4 regions of the Citrobacter rodentium NBRC 105723 genome follow, and region 1 is predicted to be linked to each of the others. Evidence: predicted binding sites of a transcription regulator. Region 1 holds the regulator's gene; each other region holds the start of a gene.
What was found. The regulator CRP, encoded in region 1, controls carbon source genes, mostly activating them, when cyclic AMP is high. The targets are predictions, from matches to a motif close to ATGTGANNNNNNTCACAT.
Positions count from the first base shown of each region.

Region 2: K7R23_RS09310 (YjcB family protein) is a predicted target of CRP. The motif match lies at 4,629-4,646, and genes of this name have one in related genera.
Region 3: glpT (glycerol-3-phosphate transporter) is a predicted target of CRP. The motif match lies at 2,871-2,888, and genes of this name have one in related genera.
Region 4: rhaS (HTH-type transcriptional activator RhaS) is a predicted target of CRP. The motif match lies at 2,082-2,099, and genes of this name have one in related genera.

Region 1 covers NZ_CP082833.1:887,490-895,324, forward strand. Annotated here, with positions in the region: gene K7R23_RS04225 (hydrolase) at 1-923, shown strand, start outside; gene K7R23_RS04230 (YheU family protein) at 926-1,144, shown strand; gene K7R23_RS04235 (phosphoribulokinase) at 1,199-2,068, shown strand; gene K7R23_RS04240 (OsmC family protein) at 2,199-2,603, opposite strand; gene crp (cAMP-activated global transcriptional regulator CRP) at 2,905-3,537, shown strand; gene K7R23_RS04250 (YccS/YhfK family putative transporter) at 3,590-5,677, shown strand; gene argD (bifunctional acetylornithine/succinyldiaminopimelate transaminase) at 5,947-7,167, opposite strand; gene pabA (aminodeoxychorismate synthase component 2) at 7,253-7,816, opposite strand.
Region 2 covers NZ_CP082833.1:1,961,634-1,969,468, reverse strand. Annotated here, with positions in the region: gene K7R23_RS09330 (DMSO/selenate family reductase complex A subunit) at 1-1,904, shown strand, start outside; gene K7R23_RS09325 (DMSO/selenate family reductase complex B subunit) at 1,901-2,530, shown strand; gene K7R23_RS09320 (dimethyl sulfoxide reductase anchor subunit family protein) at 2,523-3,311, shown strand; gene K7R23_RS09315 (4Fe-4S binding protein) at 3,329-4,186, shown strand; gene K7R23_RS09310 (YjcB family protein) at 4,219-4,500, opposite strand; gene K7R23_RS09305 (EAL domain-containing protein) at 5,097-6,683, shown strand; gene soxS (superoxide response transcriptional regulator SoxS) at 6,686-7,009, opposite strand; gene soxR (redox-sensitive transcriptional activator SoxR) at 7,095-7,553, shown strand.
Region 3 covers NZ_CP082833.1:2,793,034-2,800,868, forward strand. Annotated here, with positions in the region: gene glpB (glycerol-3-phosphate dehydrogenase subunit GlpB) at 1-1,109, opposite strand, end outside; gene glpA (anaerobic glycerol-3-phosphate dehydrogenase subunit A) at 1,099-2,727, opposite strand; gene glpT (glycerol-3-phosphate transporter) at 3,002-4,360, shown strand; gene glpQ (glycerophosphodiester phosphodiesterase) at 4,365-5,441, shown strand; partial or broken gene K7R23_RS13230 (RHS element core protein) at 5,914-7,835, shown strand, end outside.
Region 4 covers NZ_CP082833.1:1,540,381-1,548,215, reverse strand. Annotated here, with positions in the region: gene rhaT (L-rhamnose/proton symporter RhaT) at 1-144, shown strand, start outside; gene rhaR (HTH-type transcriptional activator RhaR) at 141-989, opposite strand; gene rhaS (HTH-type transcriptional activator RhaS) at 1,115-1,951, opposite strand; gene rhaB (rhamnulokinase) at 2,254-3,723, shown strand; gene rhaA (L-rhamnose isomerase) at 3,720-4,979, shown strand; gene rhaD (rhamnulose-1-phosphate aldolase) at 5,089-5,916, shown strand; partial or broken gene K7R23_RS07265 (hypothetical protein) at 5,982-6,080, shown strand; gene fucO (lactaldehyde reductase) at 6,130-7,278, shown strand; gene rhaM (L-rhamnose mutarotase) at 7,275-7,589, shown strand; gene K7R23_RS07250 (carbohydrate porin) at 7,703-7,835, opposite strand, start outside.

The sequences.
Region 1 (7,835 bases):
CCATGCTGCCGCGACTGATCCGCCGCAGGGTAAATGTCGACGCCCACTGGCAGCGGCTGGAGCTGCCCGACGGCGACTTTGTCGATCTGGCCTGGAGCGAAGACCCCATGCAGGCGCAGCATAAACCACGGCTGGTGGTGTTTCACGGACTGGAAGGCAGCCTGAACAGCCCGTATGCGCATGGCCTGATTGAAGCGGCGCAGAAGCGCGGCTGGCTGGGGGTGGTGATGCATTTTCGCGGCTGCAGCGGCGAGCCGAACCGTATGAACCGCATTTATCACTCCGGCGAAACCGAAGACGGCAGCTGGTTTCTACACTGGCTGCGGCGCGAGTTCGGCAACGCGCCGACCGCGGCGGTGGGCTATTCGTTAGGCGGTAATATGCTGGCCTGCCTGCTGGCGAAAGAAGGGAAAGATATCCCGCTGGATGCGGCGGTAATAGTTTCCGCGCCCTTCGTGCTGGAAGCGTGCAGTTACCATATGGAAAAAGGCTTTTCCCGCGTTTATCAGCGCTATTTGCTGAATTTATTGAAGGCGAACGCCTCGCGCAAACTGGCGGCCTATCCCGGATCGCTGCCAATCGATCTGGCGCAGCTGAAATCCCTGCGCCTCATTCGCGAATTTGACGATCTGATCACCGCGAAAATTCACGGCTTTGCCGACGCCATCGACTATTATCGTCAATGCAGCGCCATGCCGTTGCTGAACCGGATCGCCATCCCGACGCTGATTATTCATGCTAAAGACGATCCGTTTATGGATCATCACGTGATCCCCAACGCAGAAGAATTGCCGCCGCAGGTTGAGTATCAGCTAACGGAACACGGCGGACACGTGGGCTTTATCGGCGGCACGCTGCGCCGCCCGGAGATGTGGCTGGAATCGCGCATCCCCAATTGGCTGACAAGGTATCTGGAGGCTTAACGATGATCGTTCCCTGGCAGGACATTTCGCCCGAGACGCTGGACAATTTGATCGAAAGTTTTGTCTTGCGCGAAGGCACCGATTATGGTGAACATGAACGCTCACTTGAGCAAAAGGTCGCCGACGTCAAACGTCAATTACAGAGCGGAGAAGCCGTGCTGGTCTGGTCTGAGTTGCACGAAACGGTCAACATCATGCCGCGCAAACAGTTTCGCGAATAACCCTGCGCTTCTGGCCGACTGTAATAATAAGACCAATCTTTTGATGGAGTTATCATGTCTGCCAAACATCCGGTGATTGCGGTAACAGGATCCAGCGGCGCGGGGACCACCACCACCAGCCTCGCGTTTCGTAAAATTTTTGCCCAGCTAAACCTGCGCGCAGCCGAGGTGGAAGGCGACAGTTTTCATCGCTATACCCGTCCGGAAATGGATATGGCGATCCGCAAGGCCCGCGACGCCGGGCGGCACATCAGCTATTTCGGCCCTGAAGCTAACGACTTCGGTCTGCTGGAACAGACCTTCATTGAATACGGGCAGACGGGCAAAGGCCAGTCGCGCAAATATCTTCACACCTACGACGAAGCCGTGCCGTGGAATCAGGTGCCCGGAACGTTTACCCCCTGGCAGCCGCTGCCGGAACCGACCGACGTGCTATTTTATGAAGGACTGCACGGCGGGGTGGTGACGCCGCAGCACGATGTCGCGCGCCATGTCGATTTGCTGGTCGGGGTGGTGCCTATCGTCAACCTGGAGTGGATCCAGAAACTGATTCGCGACACCAGCGAGCGCGGCCACTCCCGCGAGGCGGTAATGGACTCCGTGGTGCGCTCAATGGATGACTATATTAACTACATTACGCCGCAGTTTTCCCGCACCCATATTAACTTCCAGCGCGTGCCGACGGTGGATACCTCCAACCCGTTCGCCGCTCGCGGTATTCCATCGCTGGATGAAAGTTTCGTGGTAATCCATTTTCGTAATCTGGAAGGCATCGATTTTCCCTGGCTGCTGGCGATGCTGCAGGGGTCTTTTATTTCCCACATCAATACGCTGGTGGTGCCGGGCGGTAAAATGGGCCTGGCGATGGAGCTGATTATGCTGCCGCTGGTGCAACGGCTGATGGAAGGGAAGAAGATCAAGTAAGGCGAAATCTTGCCAGATAACGCCTTCTCCAGCCCGGAACAGGCTACAAACGTAGGCCGGGCAAGCGAAGCGCCCCCGGCAGTGTGCCGGATGGCGGCTAACGCCTTATGGCCTACAGATTGCGCAAAACCTAAGCCGCAATCACCTCATACGAGTGGGTAATGTTTACCGCTTTTTCCAGCATCAGCGCCACCGAGCAATACTTCTCCGCGGAGAGATCGACCGCCCGCGCCACTGCGGCATCTTTCAGGTCATTACCCGTAACGATGAAATGCAGATTGATATGGGTGAACAGACGCGGCGCTTCTTCGCGACGTTCAGAGGTCAGCTTCACTTCGCAGTTGGTCACATCCTGACGGCCTTTTTGCAGAATGGAAACCACGTCAATGGCGCTGCAACCGCCAGCGGCCATTAACACCATTTCCATCGGGCTGGGGGCCTTATCGCCTGAGTTGCCGTCCATCAGGATCTGGTGCCCGGAAGCCGACTCGCCGAGGAAGGTTAACCCTTCAACCCATTTAACACGCGCTTGCATATCTCGTAACTCCAATGTTGCAATTTTCCCCACAGATTACGCGCCCGCGACAAATCTCGCAACGGAAGGCGACCTGCGTCATGCTGAAGCGAGACACCAGGAGACACACAGCTAAAGCTATGCTAAAACAGACGAGATGCTACGGTGCGTTGACGTACTGTGTATGCACAGGATTTCATATTAAAGGCTGCTGCCGTTATTGACAGCCTCTTCCCGGGAAGCGGGAAGCACATTTTTGCAACCCCAGAGACAGCGGTGTTTTCTGGCTCTGGAGACAGCTTATAACAGAGGATAATCGCGCATGGTGCTTGGCAAACCGCAAACAGACCCGACTCTCGAATGGTTCTTGTCTCATTGCCACATTCATAAGTACCCGTCGAAGAGCACGCTGATTCACCAGGGTGAAAAAGCGGAAACGTTGTATTACATCGTGAAAGGCTCGGTAGCAGTGTTGATTAAAGATGAGGAAGGGAAAGAAATGATCCTTTCTTATCTGAATCAGGGTGATTTTATTGGCGAACTGGGCCTGTTTGAAGAAGGCCAGGAACGTAGCGCATGGGTACGAGCTAAAACAGCATGTGAAGTGGCGGAAATTTCCTACAAGAAGTTCCGTCAGCTGATCCAGGTCAACCCGGATATTCTGATGCGCCTCTCTTCCCAGATGGCCCGCCGCCTGCAGGTCACCTCAGAAAAAGTCGGCAATCTGGCTTTCCTTGACGTGACCGGGCGTATCGCCCAGACGCTGCTGAATCTGGCGAAACAGCCGGATGCCATGACCCACCCGGATGGTATGCAGATCAAAATCACGCGCCAGGAGATTGGTCAGATCGTTGGCTGCTCCCGCGAAACCGTTGGTCGTATTCTGAAGATGCTGGAAGATCAAAACCTGATCTCCGCGCACGGTAAGACCATCGTCGTTTACGGCACGCGTTAATCCCGTCGGAAACGGCGCGTTACCCCGGTAGCGCGCCGTTTTTGTTTTACCGATGTGGCGCAGACTGATTTATCACCCGGAGATCAACTACGCACTCCGTCAGACGCTGGTGCTGTGTTTGCCCGTGGCCGTCGGCCTGCTGATCGACCAGCTCCATCTGGGCCTGCTTTTTTCCCTCGTTCCCGCCTGCTGCAATATTGCCGGGCTTGATACGCCGCACAAACGCTTCTTCAAACGCCTGATAATCGGCGCGTCGCTGTTCGCCGGTTGTAGTCTGATCATGCAGCTGCTGCTGGCCCGCACGGTGCCGCTGCCGCTCATTCTGACTGTCCTGACGCTTATCCTCGGCGTCACCGCGGAAATCAGTTCGCTCCACGCCCGCCTGCTTCCCGCGTCGCTGATCGCCGCGATTTTTACCCTCAGTCTGGCGGGGAATATGCCGGTCTGGGAGCCGCTGCTGATCTATGCGCTGGGCACGCTATGGTACGGGCTGTTTAACTGGTTCTGGTTCTGGCTGTGGCGCGAACAGCCGCTGCGCGAGTCGCTGAGCCTGCTGTATCGTGAACTGGCAGACTACTGCGAAGCCAAATACAGTATGCTGACTCAGCACGCCGATCCGGAAAAAGCCCTGCCCCCGCTACTGGCGCGCCAGCAGAAAGCGGTTGACCTGATCACCCAGTGCTATCAGCAGATGCACATGCTGTCGGCGCATCGCAATAATGATTACAAGCGGATGCTGCGCGCCTTTCAGGAGGCGCTGGATTTGCAGGAGCATATCTCGGTCAGCCTGCACCAGCCGGAAGAGGTGCAAAAGCTGGTGGAACGCAGCCATGCGGAGCAGGTGATTCGCTGGAATGCGCAAACCGTCGCCGCGCGCCTGCGGGTGCTGGCGGATGATATTCTGTACCACCGCCTGCCCACGCGGTTCACCATGCAAAAGCAGATTGGCGCGCTGGAAAAAATTGCGAATCAGCATCCGGACAACCCCGTCGGTCAGTTCTGTTACTGGCATTTCAGCCGCATCGCCCGCGTACTGCGCACCCAACGTCCGCTCTATCGCCGCGATCTGATGGCCGATAAACAGCGCCGCCTGCCGTTATTTCCTGCGTTGAAAAATTATCTTTCCCTGAAATCACCGGCGCTGCGCAACGCCGGACGCATCAGCGTGATGTTAAGCATCGCCAGCCTGATGGGGAGCGCGCTGCATCTGCCGAAACCTTACTGGATCCTGATGACGGTGCTGTTTGTCACCCAGAACGGTTACGGAGCGACTCGCGTGCGTATCCTGCACCGTTCAGCCGGTACGCTGGCGGGACTGATTGTCGCTGGCGTGACGCTGCACTTCCATATTCCGGAAGGGTATACCCTGCTGCTGATGCTGTTTATCACGCTGGTGAGTTATCTGATCATCCGTAAAAACTACGGCTGGGCGACGGTGGGATTCACCGTGACGGCGGTATATACCCTGCAATTGTTAACCCTGAACGGCGAACAGTTCATCATCCCGCGGTTTGTCGATACGATCATCGGCTGCCTGATCGCCTTTGGCGGCACCGTCTGGCTATGGCCGCAGTGGCAGAGCGGCCTGCTGCGAAAAAACGCCCACGACGCGCTGGAGGCGGACCAGGAGGCCATCCGCCTGATCCTCAGCGACGATCCGCAGGCGACGCCGCTGGCCTACCAACGAATGCGGGTCAACCAGGCGCACAATACGCTGTTTAACTCGCTCAATCAGGCGATGCAGGAACCGGGCTTTAATAGCCACTATCTGGAAGATATGAAGCTATGGGTGACCCACAGCCAGTTTATTGTCGAACATATTAACGCCATGACCACCCTGGCGCGCGAGCATACAATGCTGACGAAGGAGCTGGCGCAGCGGTATCTGCAATCGTGCGAAATTGCGCTTCAGCGCTGCCAGCAGCGGCTGGAGTATGACGGACCGGGAAGTTCGGGGGATGTGAATATTCTGGAAGCGCCGGAGATGCTCTCCCACGGGCCGTTAAGCACTCTCGAACAACATCTGCAGCGGGTGCTGGGACATCTGAACACCATGCACACCATTTCGTCGGTGGCCTGGCGCCAGCGGCCGCACCACGGGATCTGGCTCAGCCGTCGGCTGCGGGACAGGAAAGGTTAGCGGTCCTACATCCAGACTTATACTCCCGTAGGCCTGATAAGCGCAGCGCCATCAGGCTGAACAACGCCGGATGGCGGCGTTGCCTTATCCGGCCTACATCCAGACTTATACTCCCCCAGGCCTGATAAGCATAGCGCCATCAGGCTGAACTGTGCCGTATAGCGGCGTTGCCTTATCCGGCCTACATCCAGACTTATACTCCCCCAGGCCTGTTAAGCGTAGCGCCATCAGGCTGAACAGTGCCGGATGGCGGAGTTGCCTTACCCGGCCTACGGCTTGACGACCTTCGCCACCGCCTGCGCAAAACGCTGCATTCCGTCGTCGATATCCGCCTCGTCCACCACCAGCGACGGGGCAAAGCGCATAACGTCAGGTCCGGCATTCAGCACCATGATCCCCGCCTTCGCTGCGGCATACAGGAAATCGCGCGCCCGCCCCTTATACTGCGGCTTCAGCTCCGCGCCAATCAGCAGCCCCATGCCGCGAATATCGCTAAACAGGTCAAACTGCTCGTTAATCTGTTGCAGATGCCGGACAAATTGTTGTCGTTTCGCCTGTACGCCGTCTAATACCGCTGGCGTATTAATGATGTCGAACGCCGCCTCCGCCACCGCGCAGGCCAGCGGGTTGCCGCCGTAGGTGGAGCCATGCGACCCCACGTGAAACGCTGAGGCAATCTCCCGGGTGGTCAGCACCGCGCTTATCGGGAAGCCGCCGCCCAGCGCTTTCGCGCTGGTCAGAATGTCCGGCGTCACGCCGTAGTGCATATAGGCAAACAGATCGCCGGTGCGCCCCATGCCGCTTTGAACCTCATCAAACACCAGCAGCGCCTGATGCTGGTCGCAAAGTTCTCGCAGCCCCTGCAAAAACGCCGGCGTTGCCGCCAGCACGCCGCCTTCACCCTGAACCGGCTCCACCACCACCGCGCAGGTGTGGTCGTCCATAACCGCTTTCACGGCATGGAGATCGTTAAACGGTACGTGGATGATATCCGCCGGTTTTGGCCCGAAGCCGTCGGAGTATTTCGGCTGGCCACCTACGGTGACGGTAAACAGCGAACGCCCATGAAAGGCATTGTGAAAAGCGATAATTTTGGTTTTGAATGGACTATGACGCACGCAGGCGTAATGACGCGCCAGCTTGAAAGCCGTTTCGTTCGCTTCCGTACCGGAGTTCATAAACAGCACCCGCTCGGCGAAGGTGGCGTTAATCAGTTTACGTCCCAGACGCAGCGCCGGTTCGTTGGTGAATACGTTGCTGGTATGCCACAGCGTTTCCCCCTGGGCTTTCAGCGCCGCTACCAGCGCCGGATGGCAATGTCCCAGCGCAGTGACCGCAATCCCGCCAGCAAAATCGACGTAATCTTTGCCCTGCTGATCCCAGACCCGGCTACCATTGCCTTTCACCGGAATGAACTCTGCCGGTGCATAAACTGGCAGAATAACTTCATCAAAGGTTGCCCGGGTTACTGCCGTTTGCTCAGTTGCCATCTTGTGTCCATCCAGTTATGCCAAAACGAATGTGAGATTATAATCACAAAATATGCATAAAAAATCACTAAATGGCAACCACAAATCAGCGGTTGAGGAAATTTGCCAGCAGCTGATGCCCCTGCTCGCTGAGAATGCTTTCCGGGTGAAACTGCACCCCCTCCAGATCCCAAGCCGTATGCCGAATCCCCATAATTTCCTCGCTTTCGCTCCAGGCAGTCACCTGGAAGCAGTCGGGCAGCGTGGCGGGATCGACGATCAGAGAGTGATAGCGGGTAACGGTTAACGGGTTCGCTAACCCCTGAAAGACGCCCTGTCCGTTATGGCGGATGGGCGACGTTTTCCCGTGCATTACCTTCGCGGCGCGGACGATGGACGCGCCAAAGGCCTGCGCCATCGCCTGATGCCCCAGGCAAACCCCCAGCATCGGCACCCGTCCGGCGTAGCGGCCAATCACCGCCAGCGAAATCCCGGCCTCATCGGGCGTACAGGGGCCGGGCGAGATGACGATTTTTTGCGGACTCAGCGCATCAATTTGTGCCAGCGTCAGCTCATCGTTGCGCTTCACCAGCACGTCCGCGCCAAGCTCGCAAAAATACTGGTACAGGTTCCAGGTAAATGAATCGTAGTTATCGATAAGCAGGATCATGGCGGCTCCGGAACAAGAA
Region 2 (7,835 bases), 1.1 Mb from region 1:
GCTTTGTTCATAATAACACCGCAACCAGCGGCGGCACTTTTTCCGGCGATAAAATGATCCGTCGCCTGTTAAACCAAACTGGCGGCTATCTCGAATATTATCATTCGGTGAGTCTTGGCAATACGGTTGCCGCCACGCCTTATACCTACGGCGTCGCCGCCAGCGGTAACTCTCTGGATACCCTGGAGAATACGCCGCTGGTGATCCTGTGGGGACATAACCCGACAGAAACCATTTTCGGTCATACCAACCACTACTTCCAGCGGATGAAGCAGAACGGCACCCGCTTCATTGTGGTCGATCCGCGCTATTCCGATACCGTTTCGTCGCTGGCCGATCAGTGGATCCCGCTGCTGCCGACTACCGATAACGCGCTGATGGACGCGATGATGTACGTGATCGTCAGCGAGAATCTGCACGATAAAGCGTTTATTGAGCGCTACACGCTGGGCTTTGATGAATCCTCTATGCCGGAAGGCGTACCGGCGAACGAATCGTTAGTCTCTTACCTGATGGGTAACAAAGACGGCGTGCGCAAGACGCCTGAGTGGGCGGAAAAAATCACCCACGTGCCGGCGCAGACTATCCGCCAGTTGGCGCGTGACTACGCCTCCACCAAACCGGCGGCGCTGATTCAGGGCTGGGGTCCACAGCGGCATATCTGCGGTGAACGCACCGCGCGCGGCTCCACCATTCTGGCGACCATTACCGGCAACGTCGGGATCAAAGGCGGCTGGGCGGCGGGCTACGGCGGCTGCGGCAATCGTCTGTTTGCCGCCGGTCCGGAGATGCCGGAAAACCCGGTGAAAGAGAAAATCTCGATCATGAACTGGGTGCAGGCGGCGGACGATGCCAGCAAAGTGACGCCAGAGCAGGGGCTGAAGGACGCGGAACAGCTCAACAGCAATATCCGCATCCTCTTTTCGCTGGCGGGCAACTATCTGGTGAACCAGAACCCGGACGTCAACCAGGCCGCGAAGGTGCTGGAAGACGAGTCGAAAATCGAGTTTATCGTGGTCAGCGATCTGTACATGACGCCAAGCGCCAGATATGCCGACGTGCTGCTGCCGGAAACCAGCTTTATGGAGCGCTGGAACATTGGCGAGACGTGGGGTACGGCAAGCTATCTGGTGCTGTCGGAAAAACTGGTGGAACCCGATTTCGAACGTCGCTCTGACTATGAATGGATCCGCGAAGTGGCGGCGAAGCTCGGCGTGGAACCGGCATTCAGCGAAGGGCGTAATGAGAAGCAGTGGATAGAGCACATCTGGGAGCAGACGCGCCTGTCGATGCCGGAACAGCAGCTGCCGGACTTTGCGGAATTGCAGAAAAAACGTCGCCACCTGTTCAAGAGCAAGCCGTACGTGGCCTTCGAGGAGAATATCCGCGATCCGCAAAATCACCCGTTCCCGACGCCGTCGGGCAAGATTGAGATCTTCTCTAAGCGTCTCTACGACATGCAGCACCCGGAAATTCCGGCGCTCTCGCACTATGTGCCAGCGCATGAAGGGCCGCAGGACGCGCTGACCAAAGCGTTTCCGTTGCAGCTGATCACCTGGAAGGGCAAGAACCGCGCGAACTCAACTCAGTACGCCAACCCCTGGCTGCAAGAAGTGCAGGAGCAGAAGCTGTGGATTAACCCGATCGATGCGGAAAAGCGCGGCATCGCGCACGGCGATACCGTTCGCATCCACAACAACCGCGGCGTCAGTCTGGTGCCCGCGGAGGTGACGCCGCGCATTATTCCGGGCGTGGTGGCGATGCAGGCTGGCGCGTGGTGGCAACCTGACGCGGAAGGCGTCGATCGCGGCGGCTGCCCGAACGTGCTGAGCTCAACGCGCATTACGCCGCTTGCCAAAGGTAATTCACATCAAACCATGCTGGTGGAGGTTGTTAAAGCATGAGTCAGTTTAAAGAGTATCCGTCAGTCAGCGACAAGCAGCTTGGTTTTTTCATCGATACGTCGCGTTGTTCCGGCTGCAAGGCGTGTCAGGTGGCGTGCAAAGATCGCCATAACCTGGAAGTGGGACGCCGCTTCCGCCGGGTGTATGAAGTCAATGGCGGCGGATTTGTCGCCACCGGCCAGGGCGGCGTGGCGAATAACGTTTTCGCGTATACGATGTCGATCTCCTGTAACCACTGCGCCGATCCGATTTGCACCAAAAACTGCCCGACCACGGCGATGCACAAACGTCCGGGCGACGGCATCGTGCGCGTTAACACCGATAAATGCGTCGGCTGCGGCTACTGCGCATGGTCGTGCCCTTACGGCGCGCCGCAGATGGATACCCAGGCCGGGCAGATGTCGAAGTGCGATATGTGCATCGACCTGCTGGTAAAAGGGGAGCAGCCGGTATGCGTGGCGACCTGTCCTCTGGAAGCGATTAAGTTTGGTCCGATTGAGGAACTGCGCGCGCAATACGGCAATGTCTGTGACGTGCAGGGACTGCCCGACTCCTCCATAACGCATCCGAATTTAGTGATTAAGCCACACCAGGGTGCAGAAAAGGGAGGCAAACGCCATGCATGAGTTACCGCTGCTGATTTTTACCCTGCTGGTGCAGGGCTCGGTAGGCCTGACGTTGTTTATGGCCTTCAGCGCCGGCGACAGGCGCGCGCTGCTCCCGGCAATGCTGGTCGCCTGCGTGATGGGCGGTCTGGGGCTTATCGCCTCGACGCTGCACCTCGGCTATCCGCTGAACGCGTTTAACGCCCTGCGTCATGTGGCAAGCTCATGGCTGAGCCGGGAAATCGTCTTTGCCAGCCTCTATCTGGCGATTCTTGGCATGGCAACGCTGCTGGTGCTGTTTAAAAAACAGCCCTCGCGCGTTTTGCTTGCGCTGGCGACACTGGCCGGGCTGGTCGACGTTTACTGTATGGGGGCCATTTACGTCCATTCATCGGTGGCGACCTGGCAGCACTTTAATACCTGGGTCATGTTCTTCGGGGCTGCGGGTATTCTGGGCGCGGTTATGGGCAACGCCCTGCTGCCGGGCATGACGAAGCTTCTGCGCGTAGCCGCCGTGCTGGTACTGGCGATTACTGCCATTCGCCTGCTGGTACAGCCGGAATATATCAACTTCCTGGCAACCGCAAGCCTGAGCGATGTGGTGACGTTCCCGCATCAGCCGCTGGTCGCCTTCCACCAGCTGGCGGGAATGAGAATTTGCGCCTGGGCGCTGTCCGTTCTGGCCACTCTGCTGTTTGCCATTGGCGCATGGCGCGCGAAACGCACCGCCGTACTGCTGGGGGGAGTGGGGCTGATTGTCGCTGAAGTGCTGCTGCGCTTTATGTTCTTCAGTATCCATTAATGACCCTTTTTACCCTGATGAAAACTCCCGCACCGCCAGGTGTGGGAGCGTCCTGCGTTCGTCAGCATTTTCCTCGCCATACCTGCGACGCCTGCCGTCAGGCGTGTCCCGTCGGGGCTATCTCGTTTACTGCCAACGCGGCTACGCTGGACAGTGAGCGCTGCATTCGCTGCGGTCACTGTGCGTTTGCCTGCCCCGTCGATGCGCTGGAAAATGTGCCCACCGCCCGGCGACCGTTTCGCCACGGGATGCTGGTCGCGCCTTTTACCGCTCAGGCGGCGTCGGTTGATGAACTGCTGATGTGGCATCTTCAGTACGGGATCCGCGCGCTTGAAATTGAGCCGGACGCCCATCCGGCCTGGGTGCTGGCGGTGGCGGCGTTGAACATCCAGCTTAACGCCCTCGGCGAACCGCAGTGGCAGTTAATTCCACCGACAACGAAACCCGTCAACGTGTTTCGCCGCCATTTACTGCACGTCAGTGAAGAGAAGGTACAGACCGCCAGCGTGGACGCATCGCAGCGTGTGCGCCGAAGCGGTATGCCGCATGTACAGGAACATGCCGTGTTGCTTGATGCCGTGAACTGCGTACTGTGCGGGGCGTGCGAGCGGGTTTGTCAGCAGCAGGTGATTAAGATTGATGAACTGGCGTTACGCACAGACGCGGCGCGCTGTACGGGGTGCAATAACTGCGCGGTGGTGTGTCCGACGAAGGCGATAGCGACCAAAGCCGTAGCGGGCGTTAGCCAGCCTGCAACGTTTACGTTCACGCGTAAGGTCTGTCCGGACTGCCGACGAACGTTTGCCACGTTCACCGCGGAAGATAAACGCTGCCCCATCTGTCAGCGTCACGAATATGGTATGCGGGGGCGATGACGTAGCGGCCAGGCCCCCGGAGAAAGGGGGGATCAGGTCAGAACCATCGGCCATTCAGGCGGAGTCTGGCTCATCACCTCCACCATAACGGCTTCAATATTCTTCCAGATGGCAGACATATCCATCATGGTGATGCCAAGCAGTCCGGTCGCAAACCAGCAGGCGGCAACCACGCCCAGACCACTGCTGATCACCGCGAGGCCAATGTAGTCAGATTTGCGAAAACGAATATTAAGCGTGCTGGCTAAAAACATGAGCACTGCGCTCAGCAGCTGCCAGCGGAGAAGAACCACGCCAGTGGTTATGGTAGCCATGAAACATTTCCTCTGAAAATAGCAGGCGCCCTGACAGCGTGGCGTTTTCACGGCGGGCGCGGCACGCTCTGGCTATCGACAGGCATTCGGATCGACATCATTGAAACAGCGTTTCTGTTTCATGATTTTTGTGAACTATATCACATTGAGCGCTGAGTTTTCCAGCACGAAAGCCACTTTTTTGAACGATTTTTAACCTTATTAATTGCAGGGTTAACGTCTGGTCGCCCGTTAACGATCTCCGCAAAACAGCCGTGGCGGCGCTTAACGTAATAAATATACACAAATTCGTAACTTTTCTGTTTTGTCAAAAAATAAACGCTGAATAAATTTAACTTAATTCCATTTTGCGAATCATCCGGCAAAAAATTGATCATTTTTTACCGGCTTCAGATAATGCATTACGCTTAACAAAATGGCGCTTTACCTCAGGTTTAGTTTTATGTGCGTATATTATTAACCGTAGTCAATATCGGACTTTTACTAATAAAAGTCAGTTGCTAATATTGACAGATTCATGCAACGTAACCACCACAGTGATTTAGCATCTGCCTTGATGATAACAGGCACATAATATGCAGGGAAATAGGGCTGAAATGAATCATCGGGCGCGACGGAAGATGCTGGGGCTCTTTGGGATAATCATGGCGGTGTTGCTCCCCATGATGCTGATGCTTTGGTTTGCCCACTTTCGGGCGGTTTCGCAAACCAGCCAACAATTAGCTACTTTCGCTCAGCTGGCTTTAGATAAAACTGAACAGGTCATTTTACAGGTGGACCTGGCCCGCGATGCCGCCGAGCAGTATCAGGGGCAACCCTGTTCGCCAGCGCATCGCCAGCGAATGTTGAATATTATTCGCGGGCGTTTATATATCAACGAGTTAATTTATGCGCAGGGCGAACGCTTTTTATGCTCGACGGTAATGGCGCCGTCGACGCCTTATATTATGCCGGGCGCGGACTATAAACGAAAACCTGATGTTTCGATTTATTATTTTCGCGATACGCCATTTTTTACTGGTTATAAAATGACGTATATGCAACGTGGAAACTACGTTGCGGTGATTAATCCGCTGTCCTGGAGTGAGGTGATGAGTGAAGATCCCTCGCTGGCCTGGGGAGTGTATGACACGATAACCAACACCTTCTTTTCCGTTAGCGAACAGGCATGGGCGGCTGAGCTTCTGCCGCTGGTGCAGCGCGACAAACCTGTGTTTCAGCAGGGCGGCCGTTTTTATACCATCGTCCATTCAGATAAACGTCCCATTGCGGTGATTGTGTCGACCTCGATGGAGCGGTTCTACCACAACCTGGTGCAGCAGCTGTTAATTGCCCTGCCGATCGCCATTCTCTGTAGTCTGTTGTTGCTCCTGCTGCGGGCGAGGGCGCGTCGGCAGTACTGTTCGCCGCGAAGAATGCTTCAGCGCGCGCTCAGGCAGCGCCAGCTTAGCGTGTACTACCAGCCAATCATTGATATCAAAAATGAGAAATGCGTCGGGGCGGAGGCGCTGCTGCGCTGGCCGGGAGGCAACGGACAGGTGATGAGCCCGGCTGAGTTTATCCCGCTGGCGGAAAAAGAGGGGATGATCGCGCAGATTACCGACTATGTCGTGGAAGAGGTTTTTCGCGATATGGGGGATTTTCTGGCCGCGCATCCGCAGCTCTATATCTCTATTAACCTTTCAGCTTCCGATTTCCACTCTTCCCGGCTGATAGCCCTGATTGCGGAAAAAGCGCGTGAGCACCGCGTGCAGGCGCAGCAGATTAAGGTGGAGGTGACCGAGCGGGGCTTTATCGATGTGCCGAAAACCACGCCAGTGATCCAGGCGTTTCGCCAGGCGGGTTACGAAGTGGCGATCGATGATTTCGGCACCGGCTACTCTAACCTGCACAATCTTTACTCGCTGAACGTCGATATTCTCAAAATCGATAAGTCGTTTATCGACACGCTCACCACCAACAGCACCAGCCCCCTGATTGCGGAGCATATCATTGAGATGGCGCAAAGCCTGCGGCTGAAAACCATCGCGGAAGGGGTGGAAACGGCGGATCAGGTGAGCTGGCTGCTTAAGCGCGGCGTGCAGTATTGCCAGGGCTGGCACTTTGCGAAGGCGCTGCCGCCGCAGGAGTTTATCCACTGGCTACAGCAGCCGCCCGCGCTGCTGACGTCGCGCGGGCAGTAATGTTACAGGCGGTGACGATAGTCGCTGGGGGTGCGATCAAACTCCCGGCGAAAGACGCGGGAAAAGGTCTGCTGCGACACATAGCCTAAATCCATCGCAATATCGAAGATGGGGCGTTCGGTATTGCGTAACTCCACGGCGGCTAACAGCAGCCGACGCTGACGGATGTAGTCGCCCAGCGTCTGGTGCATCACCGTCCGAAACATCCGCTGTAAATACCATTTTGAATAACCTGATTTTTTTGCGACCACATCAATGTTCAGCGGTTGGTCGATATGTTCATCAATCCATTCAATAAGAGTCTGAATAATTTGCTGATGGGACATATGGCTGCCTCTTTCTCAGTGTTCGATTCGTCTTTTGTCTGCGGGCGAGTATAATTCCTCAAGTTAACTTGAGGTAAAGCGTTTTATGGAAAAGAAATCTCCCCGCATAAAAGCCCTGCTGACGCCGGGTGAAGTGGCGAAGCGTAGCGGCGTGGCGGTATCCGCGCTGCACTTCTATGAAAGCAAAGGGTTGATCAGCAGTATGCGCAACAGCGGCAATCAGCGGCGATATAAGCGCGATGTGCTGCGTTATGTGGCGATTATCAAAATCGCGCAGCGAATCGGCATCCCACTGGCGACTATCCGCGAAGCGCTGGGGGTGCTGCCGGAAGGGCATACGCTGAGCGCGAAAGAGTGGAAGCAACTGTCGTCGCAATGGCGCGACGAACTGGACCGGCGCATTCATACCCTGGTGTCGCTGCGCGATGAACTGGACGGTTGCATCGGCTGCGGCTGTCTGTCGCGTAAGGATTGTCCGTTGCGTAACCCTGGCGATCGGCTTGGCGAGCAGGGGACCGGCGCGCGGCTGCTGGAGGATGATTAACGTATATCAGATGACATGCAACATATACTCAACGCCGTAGGCCGGATAAGCGCAGCGCCATCCGGCAGTGTAGAGTAAACATTCAGTGCCGTAGGCCGGATAAGCGTAGCGCCATCCGGCAAAAGAAGCCGCATAAAACTAAAGCGCCGCAAGGGCGCTTTAGTTTTTTTCCCCGGTCTTTGTCTTTCGCTCTATCCCGCTTATATCACGGGAGGGTTTCCCCCGACATCAACACCCCTCATTCGGGCACGTGGTGGAGGTTCCGGTTTGTGTTGATACTGT
Region 3 (7,835 bases), 1.9 Mb from region 1:
AGCGACGGACGTAGCGCCGCATCGGTCGTAACGCCAAACTGCTGCCAGGGCTGCGGGGCAAAGAAATCGCGCTGATACCATTCGGCGCGGGTTGCCGCTTGCTGTACGTCCAGTCCGAGGATCGGCTCACGAACGCCGTCGCGTCCGGCGACCAAGCCGCTGCTAAAGAAGCTGCCGCTGGCCAGCACCGCAAAGCGCGGACGCAGGGGAATATCGGCATGATTGCGCGTCCAGATCTCGCTCACCACGCCATTTTTACAGGTGACTTTTTTGACCTCGTCGCCGGGCATCCAGATGCCGCCCTGCCGAACAAACTGACGCTGAAGCTGAGTGTGCAGACGAATGCCCAGCACCGACGGCGGTAGCGTCGGCAGCAGGGTAAGCGAACAGGGCAGGCGCTCGTTAAGCCAGCGCCAGAGCGCGTCGTCCGCGAGGCCAAAGCAGGCGGGCATCATCAGCATTTCGCAGGTTTGCGCCGCGGGCAGCAACGCATCGTACAGCAGCGACCAGTTCTCTTCATTATCGAGAAAACGGGCAATATTCACCGCGCGAAATTCGGTGGCGTTATCACGCAGCACGTCCAGTTCAGGCAGTTCAATCTCGGCGGTGTCGACCTCCATGCCCTGCTGACGCAGAGATGCCGCCGCAAGGTGGGCCTGAAAATCGAGCAGACCGCTGATGCCAACCACGCAAAGGCGTCTGGCGCTAAGCGGCCAGACCGGGATTTCCGGCGAGCTCAGCCAGGTGGCGCGCAGCGTACCTAGTGGTGTAACCCGCTGGTGGGATTGCCGCACTGCGCCCTGCAAACGCGCGCCGGAGGCATCAAGAAGCGCCTGCGCCTCTTGCGCGAGGGTAAGCACATTGTCTGCCCCCAGCAGGGTATAGGGGTGCGCGGGGGCCTGTTCGCGCAGCGCCGCCAGTCCTGCGGTAATCTCCGTCACCGGTTGACCATCCGGCAGCGCGCTGAGCAGATCCAGCGATCCGGAGGAGAAGTGCAGCGCGCTCTGGCCGCGGGTGACAATCGCGCAGCGTAAACCGTGCTTTTGTAACTGCAACCCGCAGAGTAGTCCGGCGAGGCCGCCGCCCATAATAACCGTATCAAATCTCATCGCGCGGCTCCTTTTCCAGTCCACATAATCCCTGATACACCCAGCGGGTAAATTCGCTTTCGCGCAGTGCGTCGCCCCAGGCAATCGGCTGTACGCCTTTCCAGCGCTCATTAAGGAAGTCAGAAAGTTGACTGATGGATTGCGCGGCGGTGGTGATATTAAAGCGTTGCAGCAGACCGGCGGCGCGGCAGGCGCAGAGTTCGCCCTGGCAGGTGCCCATCCCCACGCGGGTGCGACGTCGCAGGTCGAGCAGACTGTTTACATTCAGGTTTTCCACCGCGTACTGCACCTCGCCTGCGGTGACGGCTTCACATTCGCAGACCAGGCTACGGTGCTGACGCCCCTGGCTTAACCAGGCGGGTGTACGATCGCCGTGACGATAGACGGCGGAACCGCGCAGCGGCGCGGGCAGGGAAATTACGCGCTTAAGCGTCGTTTCCGTCGGTTCGTGCGAGCCGGGCAGCGGCGTATCAGCGGTGACGCAGGGGCGGCTATTGCCCAGTTTGCGACAGACCGCATCGGTAGCCCATTCCGCCATCAGCCGGTAGGTCATCAGTTTACCGCCGGTGATGGTGATAAACCCCTCCATCCCGTCGCGCTCGGCGTGATCGAACAGTACGATGCCGCGACTGACGTTACGTCCGCTCGGATCGTCGTCGCTGGCGACCAGCGGGCGCACGCCGGAGTAGGCGCGCAGGATCCGGGTCTTCGCCATTACCGGCGCCAGTTTTTCCCCTTCGCGCAGCAGAATATCCACTTCGTCTGCGGTGACGCGGTTGCTGTCGATCTCGTTGTAATCAATGTGCGTGGAGGTGGTGCCAATCAGCGAAATGGTATCACCGGGCACCAGAATATCGGCGTCGGATGGTTTCCGGCAGCGGTTGATAACGTGCTGATTGATTCGGTGATCCATGATCAGCAGCGACCCTTTCGCCGGGAACATGCGGATGTTCAGGTCGGCATATTCCGCAATCCGCTGTCCCCAGATACCGGCGGCGTTCACCACTACCGGAGCGCGCAGGGTCTGGGTTTCGCCGCTGAGATGGTTGCGCACGTATACGCCGCTCACCGTTGCGCCTTCGCGGATTAATCCGGTGACCTCATGGGCGGTGAGAATAATGGCTCCGTGTTCTTTCGCATCCAGCATGTTCGCAGCGGTGAGACGAAACGGATCGACGGTGCCGTCAGGCACTTTGACCGCGCCGATCAGCTGTGGGTTAACCGACGGTTCGATAATGCGCGCCTGTTGCGGATCGATCGCTTCGGCGCGGATCCCCGCCTCTTCGCAGGCGCGAATAAAGGTGGACTGAAAAGAAAGCTCATCTTCCGGCAGGGTAATAAACAGGCCGTCGGTTGGCTCCACGCAGTGACGGGCGATACGTTTGAGGATCTGGTTTTCGCTGATGCATTCGCGCGCCGATTCCGCGTCAGTTACCGCATAGCGTGCGCCGCTGTGCAGCAGACCGTGGTTACGGCCGGTCGCGCCGGTGGCGATATCATGGCGCTCAACTAAGATAACACGCAGCCCGCGCAGCGCGCAGTCGCGAGCGATACCAGCGCCTGTAGCGCCTCCGCCAATGATAATCACGTCACTGGTTTGCGAGTCGCGAGTATTCATTGTTTTCCCTCACAGTTCGTTTTTTATCATTTAGCCACATAAAAAACAGGGTTTGTTTGATTTCGCGCATATTCACTCATGATTCGAAAATGAAATGTGATTTCATGCGCCTTTTTGAACATTTGTCATTAAACCGTAACAATATGTGCTGTAATTCACATTAACGATATGTATCTTTACTTAACATCGCGCCCACAACTGGAAGCAGCATGGGCGGTTCATACGAACTGCGGTGTTGACCACTAATAAAGAGACGGGCCACGGAGGCTACATTATGTTGAGTATTTTTAAACCAGCCGCTCATAAAGCGCGCTTGCCTCAAGCGGAGATCGATCCGACCTATCGTCGTCTTCGCTGGCAGATTTTCCTGGGGATATTCTTTGGTTATGCCGCGTACTATCTGGTACGTAAGAACTTTGCGCTTGCCATGCCATACCTGGTGGAGCAGGGTTTTTCTCGCGGCGATCTGGGGTTCGCGCTGTCCGGGATCTCCATTGCCTATGGATTTTCGAAATTCATCATGGGCTCGGTTTCCGATCGCTCGAATCCGCGCGTTTTCCTGCCAGCCGGTCTGATCCTTGCGGCGGCAGTGATGCTGTTCATGGGCTTTGTGCCATGGGCGACATCGAGCATCGCCATTATGTTCGTGCTGCTGTTCCTGTGCGGCTGGTTCCAGGGAATGGGGTGGCCGCTGTGCGGACGCACCATGGTGCACTGGTGGTCGCAGAAGGAGCGTGGCGGTATCGTTTCGGTGTGGAACTGCGCGCATAACGTCGGCGGCGGTATTCCTCCGCTGCTGTTCCTGCTCGGTATGGCGTGGTTTAACGACTGGAAAGCTGCGCTGTATATGCCGGCATTCGGTGCGATCATCGTCGCTCTCTTTGCCTTCGCTATGATGCGCGATACCCCGCAGTCCTGCGGCCTGCCGCCGATCGAAGAGTACAAGAACGATTATCCGGATGACTACAACGAAAAAGCGGAAGAGGAGTTGACCGCCAAGCAGATCTTTATGCAGTACGTTCTGCCGAACAAACTGCTGTGGTACATCGCTATCGCTAACGTGTTTGTTTATCTGCTGCGCTACGGCATCCTCGACTGGTCGCCGACCTATCTGAAAGAAGTGAAGCATTTTGCGCTGGATAAATCGTCCTGGGCCTACTTCTTATATGAATACGCAGGGATTCCGGGGACGCTGCTGTGCGGCTGGATGTCGGATAAAGTGTTCCGCGGCAACCGCGGCGCCACCGGCGTATTCTTTATGACCCTGGTGACAATCGCCACTATCGTTTACTGGATGAACCCGGCGGGTAATCCGACCGTCGATATGATTTGTATGATTGTGATCGGTTTCCTGATTTATGGTCCGGTCATGCTGATTGGTCTGCACGCGCTGGAACTGGCGCCGAAAAAAGCGGCGGGGACGGCGGCAGGCTTCACCGGCCTGTTTGGCTACCTCGGCGGCTCCGTGGCGGCGAGCGCCATCGTGGGTTACACCGTTGACTTCTTCGGTTGGGACGGCGGCTTCATGGTGATGATTGGCGGTAGCATTCTGGCTGTGATTCTGTTGGTGGTTGTCATGATTGGCGAAAAACGCCATCACGACGAGATGAAGCTGAAACGCAACGGAGGCTAACGGTATGAAAACAACATTAAAGAATCTGAGTCTGGCGCTGATGATGGCCGGCATGGTGATGGGCAGCAGCGCGCTGGCGGCCAGTAATACGGATAAAGTGGTGATTGCGCACCGCGGCGCGAGCGGCTATCTGCCGGAGCATACGCTACCGGCGAAGGCAATGGCCTATGCCCAGGGCGCGGATTATCTGGAGCAGGATCTGGTGATGACGAAGGACGACCGTCTGGTCGTCCTCCATGACCACTATCTGGATCGCGTTACCGACGTCGCGGAGCGCTTCCCGGACCGGGCGCGCAAAGACGGGCGCTATTACGCCATCGACTTTACCCTCGATGAGATCAAATCCCTGAAGTTTACCGAAGGGTTCGATCTGGAAAACGGCAAGAAGGTGCAAACCTATCCGGGCCGTTTCCCGATGGGAAAATCGGATTTCCGCGTGCATACCTTTGAGGAAGAAATCGAGTTTGTGCAGGGGCTGAACCACTCCACCGGCAAGAACATCGGCATCTATCCGGAAATTAAAGCGCCGTGGTTCCACCATCAGGAAGGGAAAGACATTGCGGCGAAAACGCTGGAAGTGCTGAAGAAGTATGGCTACAGCGACAAACAGGATAAGGTTTATCTGCAAAGTTTTGACGTCGCGGAACTCAAGCGCATCAAAAACGAGCTGGAGCCGAAAATGGGCATGGACCTTAATCTGGTACAGCTGATCGCCTATACCGACTGGAATGAAACTCAGGAGAAACAGCCGGACGGCAAGTGGGTGAACTACAGCTACGACTGGATGTTCAAACCCGGCGCGATGAAGCAGATTGCCGCCTATGCCGACGGCATTGGGCCGGACTATCACATGCTGGTTGATGAGAAGTCGAAAAAAGACAACATCATCCTGACCGACATGGTGAAAGAAGCGCACCAGAATAAGATGACGGTTCATCCTTATACGGTACGCGCGGATCAGCTGCCGGAGTATGCCGCGAATGTCGACCAGCTTTACGATATTCTCTACAACCAGGCGGGCGTGGACGGGCTGTTTACTGACTTCCCCGATAAAGCAGTGAGCTTTTTGAAAGAGAAATAAACCGTTAGCGAAAGCGTAGAGGGGACATTATGTCCCCTTTTTTACGTTCTCTTTTCGGAAACTCGCTGGGTCAGCCGGAGGAAAATTGCGATGAAACTGTAAAGATGCGGAAAATTTTGATGCAGGTTATCCCAATGTGAATAAACCGTAACAAGACTTTTATTATCGCCTCCAGCAGTTCTGGCGACTGTTAACGGTCAGGTGATGAGCCAGATATCATTAAGTTAAATTTACTACAGAGCATTAATAGTGCCTCTCTATTAATTCATTGAAAAACAGGATATAACCCTACCTTATATCGGGTATGGCATGATTTACATCAAAAAATAGTTGTGCAAATTATCTTCTACTGTTTCAGTTTGTTTATATATTTCCCGTTTTGGTGACGTGGCAAAAAACCGCTGGATGGCCCCGGTAACTACGGACGGTACAGAACTTACACGGCTCTGAATAACAGCAGAAGGATTTGTGTATGAGCGGAAAACCGGCGGCCCGTCAGGGCGACATGACACAGTACGGCGGGCCGATAGTTCAGGGTTCAGCGGGCGTGTTTATCGGCGCGCCCACCGGCGTCGCCTGTTCAGTCTGCCCCGGCGGCATCACCTCCGGCTCGCCGGTTAACCCCCTGACAGGCGCCAAAGTGCTGCCCGGCGAAACGGACCTCGCCCTGCCCGGCCCGCTGCCGTTTGTCCTTTCCCGCACCTACAGCAGTTATCAGACGAAAACGCCTGCGCCTGTGGGTGTCTTCGGTCCCGGCTGGAAAGCCCCTGCTGATATCCGCCTGCAGCTTTCTGATGACGGACTTATCCTTAACGATAACGGCGGGCGCAGCATTCACTTTGAGCCGCTGTTCCCCGGTGAGACCGCCTTCAGCCGCAGTGAATCCCTGTGGCTGGCCCGCGGCGGCGTGCTGACGCTGCATGAAAGCAACCCGCTGCACCGCCTGTGGCAGACCCTGCCGGAGAAGATTCGCTCAGGCCCGCACGTTTACCTGGCCACGAACAGCGCGCAGGGGCCATGGTGGATTCTGGGCTGGCCTGAGCGGGTGCCGGAGGCGGATGAGGTCCTGCCCGCCCCGCTGCCGCCGTACCGGGTGCTGACCGGGCTGGCGGACCGCGCCGGGCGCACGCTCAGTTTTCACCGGGAGGCCGCCGGTGAATTCACCGGCTGCATCACCGCCGTGACCGACGGCGCAGGCCGCCGTTTCAGGCTGGTACTGACCACGCAGGCGCAGCGGGCGCAGGCGGCGCGTCAGCAGGCCATTACATCCGGAATAAAAGCCCCTGAATTTCCGCAGACGGTGCCGGTTTCCGGCTACGGCGCGGACAGCGGTATCCGCCTGGAGGCGGTGTGGCTGACGCATGACCCGCAATACCCGGACAACCTGCCCGCCGCGCCGCTGGCGCGTTATGAATACACCCCGCGCGGGGAGCTGGCGGCGGTGTATGACCGGGGCGGCGTCCGGGTGCGTCAGTTTGAATACGACCCGCAGCATCCGGGACGGATGTGCGCGCACCGGTACGCCGGACGCCCGCCGGTCACCTATCTTTACGACACCGCCGGCCGGGTGGTGGAGCAGCGTAACCCGGCGGGCCTGAGCTACCGCTACCGGTATGAAAGGAACAGCGTCATGATTACCGACAGCCTGAACCGCCGCGAAGTGCTGCACACGGAAGGCGAAGGCGGGCTGAAGCGGGTGGTGAAGAAGGCACTGGCGGACGGCGGCTGTGTCCTCAGTGACCATGATAACGCGGGCCGCCTGCTGGCGCAGACTGACGCCACAGGGCGCAGGACAGAATACCGGATGAATGCCGGCTCCGGCCTGGTGACGGAAATTGTCACGCCTGACGGCCGGTCCGTGCGGTTCAGCTATAACGACCGGCACCAGCTCATCTCCTCCACCGGGGCGGACGGCCTGCGCAGCCGGCGGGAATATGACGACCGGGGACGGCTGACGGCAGGGACCTCCCGTCAGGGCGACACCACCCGCTGGTTTTATGATAATCCGGACAGTGAGCTGCCCTGCGCTGTGGAAGACGCCACCGGCAGCCGCAGGACGATGACCCGCAACCGTTACGGCCAGGTGCTGACCGTCACCGACTGTTCGGGATATGAAACCCGTTATGAGTATGACCGCTTCGGGCAGACCACAGCGGTTCACCATGAGGAAGGGCTGAGCGTTTACCAGGATTACGATAACCGGGGCAGACTCATCAGCCGGAAGGATATACAGGGCCGGGAGACGCGTTACGAATACAGCATCGCGGGCGACCTGACCGCCATCATTCATCCGGACGGCCGCCGCCATGAAACGCGTTATGACGCGGCGGGACAGCCGGTCAGCCTGAGCGCAGGCGGCCTGACGCGGCAGATAACATACGATGCTGCCGGGCG
Region 4 (7,835 bases), 650 kb from region 1:
TTCTATGTGCTGTGCGGCGGCATCGTCGGTCTGGTGCTGAAAGAGTGGAAAAACGCCGGTCGCCGTCCCGTCAGCGTGCTGAGCCTGGGCTGCGTGGTGATTATCATCGCCGCCAATATCGTCGGCCTCGGTATGGCAAGCTAATTGCTCTGATGACTGAGATGACGCCACTGACTGGGCGTCATCCCGGTTTCCCTGGTGAACACCACGGAAAAGTAATTACTGTCCTCAAAACCGCACTGCATGGAAATTTCACTGATCATCAGCCGACTGTGCTGCAGTAAATACTGCGCATGACAGATACGCACCTGCCGCTGATACTGGTTGATAGTCATGCCGGTCTGATTGCGGAACTGCTGTCGCAATACGCGTTCGCTGCACCCTTCCCGATCGCAAAATTTATCCAGCGCAAAGGCGCGCTCAAGGCTGCCTGCCAGCGCGGTGATCAGTTTATCAAGCAGCGTTTCGCTGGAGGTCGCCGGCAGGTTGTCTGTGGCGTAGCGATAGCGCTTCAGCGTCAACGCCAGTTGGGCGAAAAGCAGTTCCGCCATGTCGTTGGCGAGCGGCTCGCGCTGGTTGCTTTCATGCTCCAGTTGGCCGATCACCTGCCGCGCCTGGGCCATGCCGGTGCTGCCGAGCCGCCAGTGCGCCTGCCTTGTCGCGCCGTTAAAGCCCGGTATTACCGCCTTCCAGTCAACGTTGAGCTTCAGGCGTTCCGGGCAGTAAATAATGTTCTGCAAAACCAGATCGTTAACGGAGGTGTAGGAGTGTTTATCTTCGGCGCGAATGTAAAACAGATCGCCGCGGGTAATACGGTAGGGGCGATCGTTCAGCACATGCAGTCCGTTACCCCGCCAGACCATCACCAGTTCACAAAACTCATGCGTATGTTCCGCAAACACGTTTTGCGGATAGCGATCGGCGACGGCGACGGCCTGTTCGTCACCGGCAAAGAAATCTTTTTTTAACAGGACCAGCTGATTCGCCACCACGTTACCTCAACCTGAATATCTGCCGGATGGCGCTACGCTTATCCGGCCTACAGAACGCCATCCGGCATTCAAGGGAGTGATTATCAGCAAACTGGCGGCAAAAAACGGTGATAGCTTTCGCGTTACTGGAGCAACGCATCGCGCCCCTGACGGATATCGCGCGGGGACCAGTTAAATTCCCGGCGAAAAAGCGTCGAAAAGTGGTTACTGTCGCCAAAACCGCAGTGATAAGCGATCTCGGTGACGCTTTCATCGCTGTGACGCAGCAGGTGGCGGGCTTTAATCAGACGCAGGCGATTCAGATAGCGCTGCGGGGTTAATCCGGTATGTTGCTTGAGCTGGCGGTGCAGCGTGCGCAGGGAAAGCGAAAACCGCTCGGCCAGCGCCTCCCAGCAGATCTCCTCGGCGAAATGATCCTCCAGCCAGGCCATCAGCTGATTCAGCCGCGCATCGTTGTTTTCCGCCCCCTCCATCAGGCTGCTTCTGCGCAACAATACCAGCAGCTGCATAAACAGAATTTCGCGGTTCGCCAGCGCGGGAAGATCCATCTCATCGTCGTTCTGCTCCATCTGCGCCACCAGCTGGCGTACCTGCGCCAGCGCGCTTTGGTTTACCCGCCAGTGCGAGGGGTACATGCCGTCCCGCTCCTGGGGAAGCAGCTGATTCAACCCGGAGAGAAACTGAAACGCATCGGGCGAGCGATAGAGCACGTTAGTCAGACACAGATTGTCGGTATGTTCATATAAGTGCCGATCGTGGTCGCGAACAAAGCACACCGTGCCGCCGCTAATGGTATAGGGCTGGCCGTTAAAAACGTGAATGCCGGTGCCATGTTCCACAATCACAATTTCATGAAAATCATGATGATGCTCCGGAAAGGCAGACTGCGGCAGCCGGGGCTCAATGGCAACCGGCGCGTTACCTGATGGGAAAAAATCCACGCTGTGCAATACGGTCATGATGATCCCTTCCGGATGTAATGAACATGGCAAAATAGTAATTAAGGGTTATCAACCTCACCTTAAATTTTTGACCTGAAACCGTGCAAACAGCGTCGATTTTTCAAGAAAGGGCGGGAAAGATCAGGAATTGCGGTCGCCGTCACATCCACTATTTTGAGGCGTTTTACCGGAAACTGTGAACGTTATCACGTTCACCTTTGCTTTCTTGCCAGCGGCTAATTTTGCCTGTCAGTTACGAGAAGGTGCGCCAGAGCGAGGTTTTTTAGACTGGGCCTAATGAAACTCAGAAGGACCTCGCTATGACTTTTCGCCATTGTGTGGCTGTCGATCTCGGCGCATCCAGCGGCCGCGTAATGCTGGCGCGCTACGACAGTGAACACCGCACCCTGACGCTGCGTGAAATCCACCGCTTCGTGAACTGCCTGCAAAAACAGGATGGTTTCGATACGTGGGACGTCGACAGCCTTGAAGACGCCATTCGCCTCGGGCTGGAAAAGGTCTGCGATGAAGGCATTCGCATCGACAGCATCGGCATTGATACCTGGGGCGTGGACTTTGTTCTGCTGGATAAGCAGGGCCAGCGCGTCGGGCTGCCGGTGTCCTATCGCGACAGCCGCACCACGGGCATTATGCCGCAGGCGCAAAAACAGCTCGGCAAAGCCAATATCTATCAGCGCAGCGGGATCCAGTTTCTGCCGTTCAATACGCTGTACCAGCTGCGCGCGCTGGTCGAACAGCAGCCGGAGCTGGCGTCGCAGGTGGCCCATGCCCTGCTGATCCCTGACTATTTCAGCTATCGCCTGACCGGCGAAATGAACTGGGAATACACCAACGCCACCACCACGCAACTGGTCAATATCAACAGCGACGACTGGGACGATACCCTGCTGGCGTGGACCGGCGCGGATAAAGCCTGGTTTGGCCGCCCTGCGCATCCCGGCAATGTGATCGGCTACTGGATCTGCCCGCAAAAAAATCAGATCCCGGTGGTCGCCGTCGCCAGCCACGATACCGCCAGCGCGGTTATCGCCTCGCCGCTGGCGAATAAGCACAGCGCCTACCTCTCTTCCGGCACCTGGTCGCTGATGGGTTTTGAAAGCCTGACGCCGTACACCAACGACGCGGCGCTGGCGGCCAACATCACCAACGAAGGCGGCGCGGAAGGCCGCTATCGGGTGCTGAAAAATATTATGGGGCTGTGGCTGCTCCAGCGGGTGCTGAAAGAGCGCCAGGTCACCGACCTGCCGGCGCTGATCGCAAAAACGCAGTCGCTTGCAGCCTGCCGCTTCCTGATCAACCCCAACGACGACCGCTTCATCAACCCTGACGATATGTGCGCCGAAATTCAGGCCGCCTGCCGTGAATCCGGCCAGCCTGTGCCTGCCAGCGACGCGGAGCTGGCGCGCTGCATTTTCGACAGCCTGGCGCTGCTGTATGCCGATGTGCTGGGCGAACTGGCGAGCCTGCGCGGCGAAGCCTTTACCCAGTTACACATCGTCGGCGGCGGCTGCCAGAACGCCCTGCTCAACCAGCTGTGCGCCGACGCCTGCGGTATCCGCGTGATGGCCGGGCCGATCGAGGCCTCTACGCTCGGCAATATCGGCATTCAACTGATGACTCTGGACGAACTGAACAACGTCGATGAATTCCGTCAGGTGGTCACCGCCAATTACAACCTGACGACGTTTACCCCTAATCCAGACAGTGAAATTGCCCGCTATGTGGCGCAGTTTCGCTCAAAACGACAGACAAAGGAGCTTTGCGCATGACCACTCAACTGGAACAAGCCTGGGAACTGGCGAAACAACGTTTTGCCGCAGTAGGTATTGATGTCGAGGAGGCGCTGCGCCAGCTCGATCGTCTGCCGGTATCGATGCACTGCTGGCAGGGCGATGATGTCGCCGGATTTGAAAACCCGGAGGGTTCACTTACCGGCGGCATTCAGGCGACGGGCAACTATCCGGGCAAAGCGCGTAACGCCGCGGAACTGCGCGCCGATCTGGAGCAGGCCCTGAGCCTGATCCCGGGGCCGAAACGCCTTAACCTGCACGCTATCTATCTGGAGTCGGATACCCCGGTTTCCCGCGACCAGATCAAGCCGGAGCACTTTAAGAACTGGGTGGAGTGGGCAAAGGCTAACCAGCTTGGGCTGGATTTTAACCCGTCCTGCTTCTCGCATCCGCTGAGCGCGGACGGCTTCACCCTTTCCCATGCCGACGACAAAATCCGTCAGTTCTGGATCGATCACTGCAAAGCCAGCCGCCGCGTTTCCGCCTATTTTGGCGAACAGCTGGGCACGCCGTCGGTGATGAATATCTGGATCCCGGACGGCATGAAAGATCTCACCGTTGACCGCCTGGCGCCGCGCCAGCGTCTGCTGGAAGCGCTGGATGAGGTGATCAGCGAGAAGCTGAACCCGGCGCATCACATCGATGCCGTGGAAAGCAAACTGTTCGGCATCGGCGCGGAAAGCTACACCGTCGGCTCCAACGAGTTCTATATGGGTTACGCCACCAGCCGCCAGACCGCGCTGTGCCTCGATGCCGGACACTTCCATCCGACCGAAGTGATCTCCGACAAGATCTCAAGCGCGATGCTTTATGTGCCGCGCCTGCTGCTGCACGTCAGCCGTCCGGTGCGTTGGGACAGCGACCACGTGGTGCTGCTGGACGACGAAACCCAGGCGATCGCCAGCGAGATTGTGCGCCATAAACTGTTCGACCGCGTGCATATCGGCCTCGACTTCTTCGACGCCTCCATTAACCGCATCGCGGCGTGGGTCATCGGCACCCGTAACATGAAAAAAGCGCTGCTGCGCGCCCTGCTGGAGCCGACGGAGCAACTGCGTCAACTGGAAGCCAGCGGCGATTACACCGCGCGACTGGCGCTGCTGGAAGAGCAGAAATCCCTGCCGTGGCAGGCGGTGTGGGAAATGTACTGCCAGCGTCACGACGCGCCAGCCGGCAGCCAGTGGCTGGAGAGCGTGCGCGCGTATGAAAAAGAGATTCTGAGCAAACGTAGCTAACCCTTTTTGCCGGATGGCGGCTTCACCTTATCCGGCCTACAGGAATGATGCACACCGTAGGCCCGATAAGCGCAGCGCCATCGGGCATTCAATGAGACAGGTATAAAATATGCAAAGTATTACCACTTCCTGGTTTGTTCAGGGAATGATCAAAGCCACTTCCGACGCCTGGCTGAAGGGCTGGGACGAGCGCAACGGCGGCAACCTGACGCTGCGCCTCGACGAGGCGGACATTGCGCCATACGGCGCGGATTTCCACCCGGCGCCGCGCTATATCGCCCTGAGCCAGCCGATGCCGCAGCTGGCCAACACGCCGTTTATCGTCACCGGTTCCGGTAAATTCTTCCGCAACGTGCAGCTCGACCCGGCGGCCAATTTAGGCGTGGTGAAAGTAGACAGCGACGGCGCGGGCTATCACATTTTATGGGGACTGACCCACGAAGCGGTGCCAACTTCTGAGTTGCCGGCGCACTTCCTCTCCCACTGCGAACGCATCAAAGCGACCAACGGCAAAGATCGGGTGATCATGCACTGCCACGCCACCAACCTGATCGCTCTGACCTACGTGCTGGAAAACAGCACCGATCTCATCACCCGCAAACTGTGGGAAGGCAGCACCGAGTGCCTGGTGGTGTTCCCGGACGGCGTCGGCATCCTGCCGTGGATGGTGCCGGGCACCGACGAGATCGGCCAGGCGACCGCCCGGGAAATGCAAAAGCATTCGCTGGTGCTGTGGCCGTTCCACGGCGTCTTTGGCAGCGGCCCGACGCTGGATGAAGCGTTTGGCCTGATCGACACCGCCGAAAAATCGGCGGAAGTGCTGGTGAAAGTGCTGTCGATGGGCGGCATGAAGCAGACCATCAGCCGTGATGAACTGATCGCGCTGGGTAAACGCTTTAGCGTCACCCCGCTCGCCAGCGCACTGGATCTGTATTAATACCCACACCCGCCCCGCTCACCGTTGCCGCTCTGACGCCTTCGCCGGAGCGGCAATATGTGGATCTCGCATATATCGATGTGGCTAACGGTTTTAAATGGCAGGTCGTGGCAGCCTGTATGGTACTGAGCGGAATCAATATTTCTGGCGGTTCCGGCGCCGTGCAAGCGCTGCGCCGCCGGACATAATTTCATCGTAATTAAGGAGAATAACATGAGCTTTATGCTGGCACTTCCGAAAATCAGTCTGCACGGCGCAGGGGCGATTGGCGATATGGTGAATCTGGTCGCCAATAAGCAGTGGGGCAAGGCGCTGATCGTCACCGACGGTCAACTGGTGAAGCTGGGGCTGCTCGACAGCCTGTTTACCGCGCTGGACGCGCATCAGATGGCTTATCACCTGTTTGATGAGGTCTTCCCGAACCCGACCGAAGCGCTGGTGCAAAAAGGCTATGCGGCGTACCAGGCGGCGAACTGCGACTACATCATCGCGTTTGGCGGCGGCAGCCCGATCGACACTGCGAAAGCGGTGAAAATTCTCACCGCCAACCCGGCGCCGTCCACCGCCTACTCCGGCGTCGGCAAGGTGAAAAATCCGGGCGTACCGTTGGTGGCGATTAACACCACCGCCGGCACGGCGGCGGAAATGACCAGTAACGCAGTGATTATCGACTCCGAACGTCAGGTGAAAGAAGTGATCATCGACCCGAATATCATCCCGGATATCGCCGTCGACGATGCCAGCGTAATGCTCAATATTCCGCCGTCCGTAACTGCGGCAACCGGTATGGACGCGTTGACCCACGCGGTGGAAGCGTATGTCTCTGTCGGCGCGCACCCGCTGACCGACGCCAACGCGCTGGAAGCCATTCGCCTGATTAACCTGTGGCTGCCGAAAGCAGTCGATGACGGCCAGAACATGGAAGCCCGCGAGCAGATGGCGTTTGGTCAGTATCTGGCGGGGATGGCGTTTAACAGCGCCGGTCTGGGGCTGGTTCATGCGCTGGCGCACCAGCCGGGCGCGACTCATAATCTGCCGCACGGCGTGTGCAACGCCATCCTGCTGCCGATTATCGAAAACTTTAACCGCCCGAACGCCGTCGCGCGTTTTGCCCGCATCGCCGAAGCGATGGGCGTCGACACCCGCGGCATGAGCGACGAAGCGGCAAGTATGGAAGCCATCAACGCGATCCGCGCCCTCAGCAAGCGCGTAGGGATTCCGGAAGGGTTCAGCAAGCTCGGCGTAACCAAAGAGGATATTGAGGGCTGGCTGGATAAAGCGCTGGCCGATCCATGCGCGCCGTGCAACCCGCGCACCGCCAGCCGCGATGAAGTGCGTGAACTGTATCTGGAGGCGTTATGATCCGCAAAGCGTTCGTGATGCAGGTTAACGCCGGGGATCACGAAGAGTATCAGCGTCGCCATAATCCCATCTGGCCGGAGCTGGAAGCGGTGCTGAAGGCGCATGGCGCGCATCACTATGCGATCTATCTCGACAAGGCGCGCAACCTGCTGTTCGCCACCGTGGAGATCGAATCCGAGGAGCGCTGGAACGCGGTCGCGAACACCGACGTGTGTCAGCGCTGGTGGAAGTATATGCGCGACGTAATGCCCGCTAACCCGGATAACAGTCCGGTAAGCGCGGAACTGAAAGAAGTGTTTTATCTGGCGTAACGACGAGTTGCTCCGCAGGCCTGATAAGCGCAGCGCCATCAGGCAATGCCGAATGGCCAGATGCCGCTATCCATGCCTCAATCCAGGCCCGGTGAACACCGGGCCTGCCTGCATCAGAAGTAATACTTAAAGCGAACGCGGGCGCCGTAGCGGTCTTCAGAGTCATCACCGTGGACGTCATCGCCGTCGCTGTCCAGCGCCGAGTAATAGGCGCCGAGATAGATATTGAAGTTTTCCATATCCATC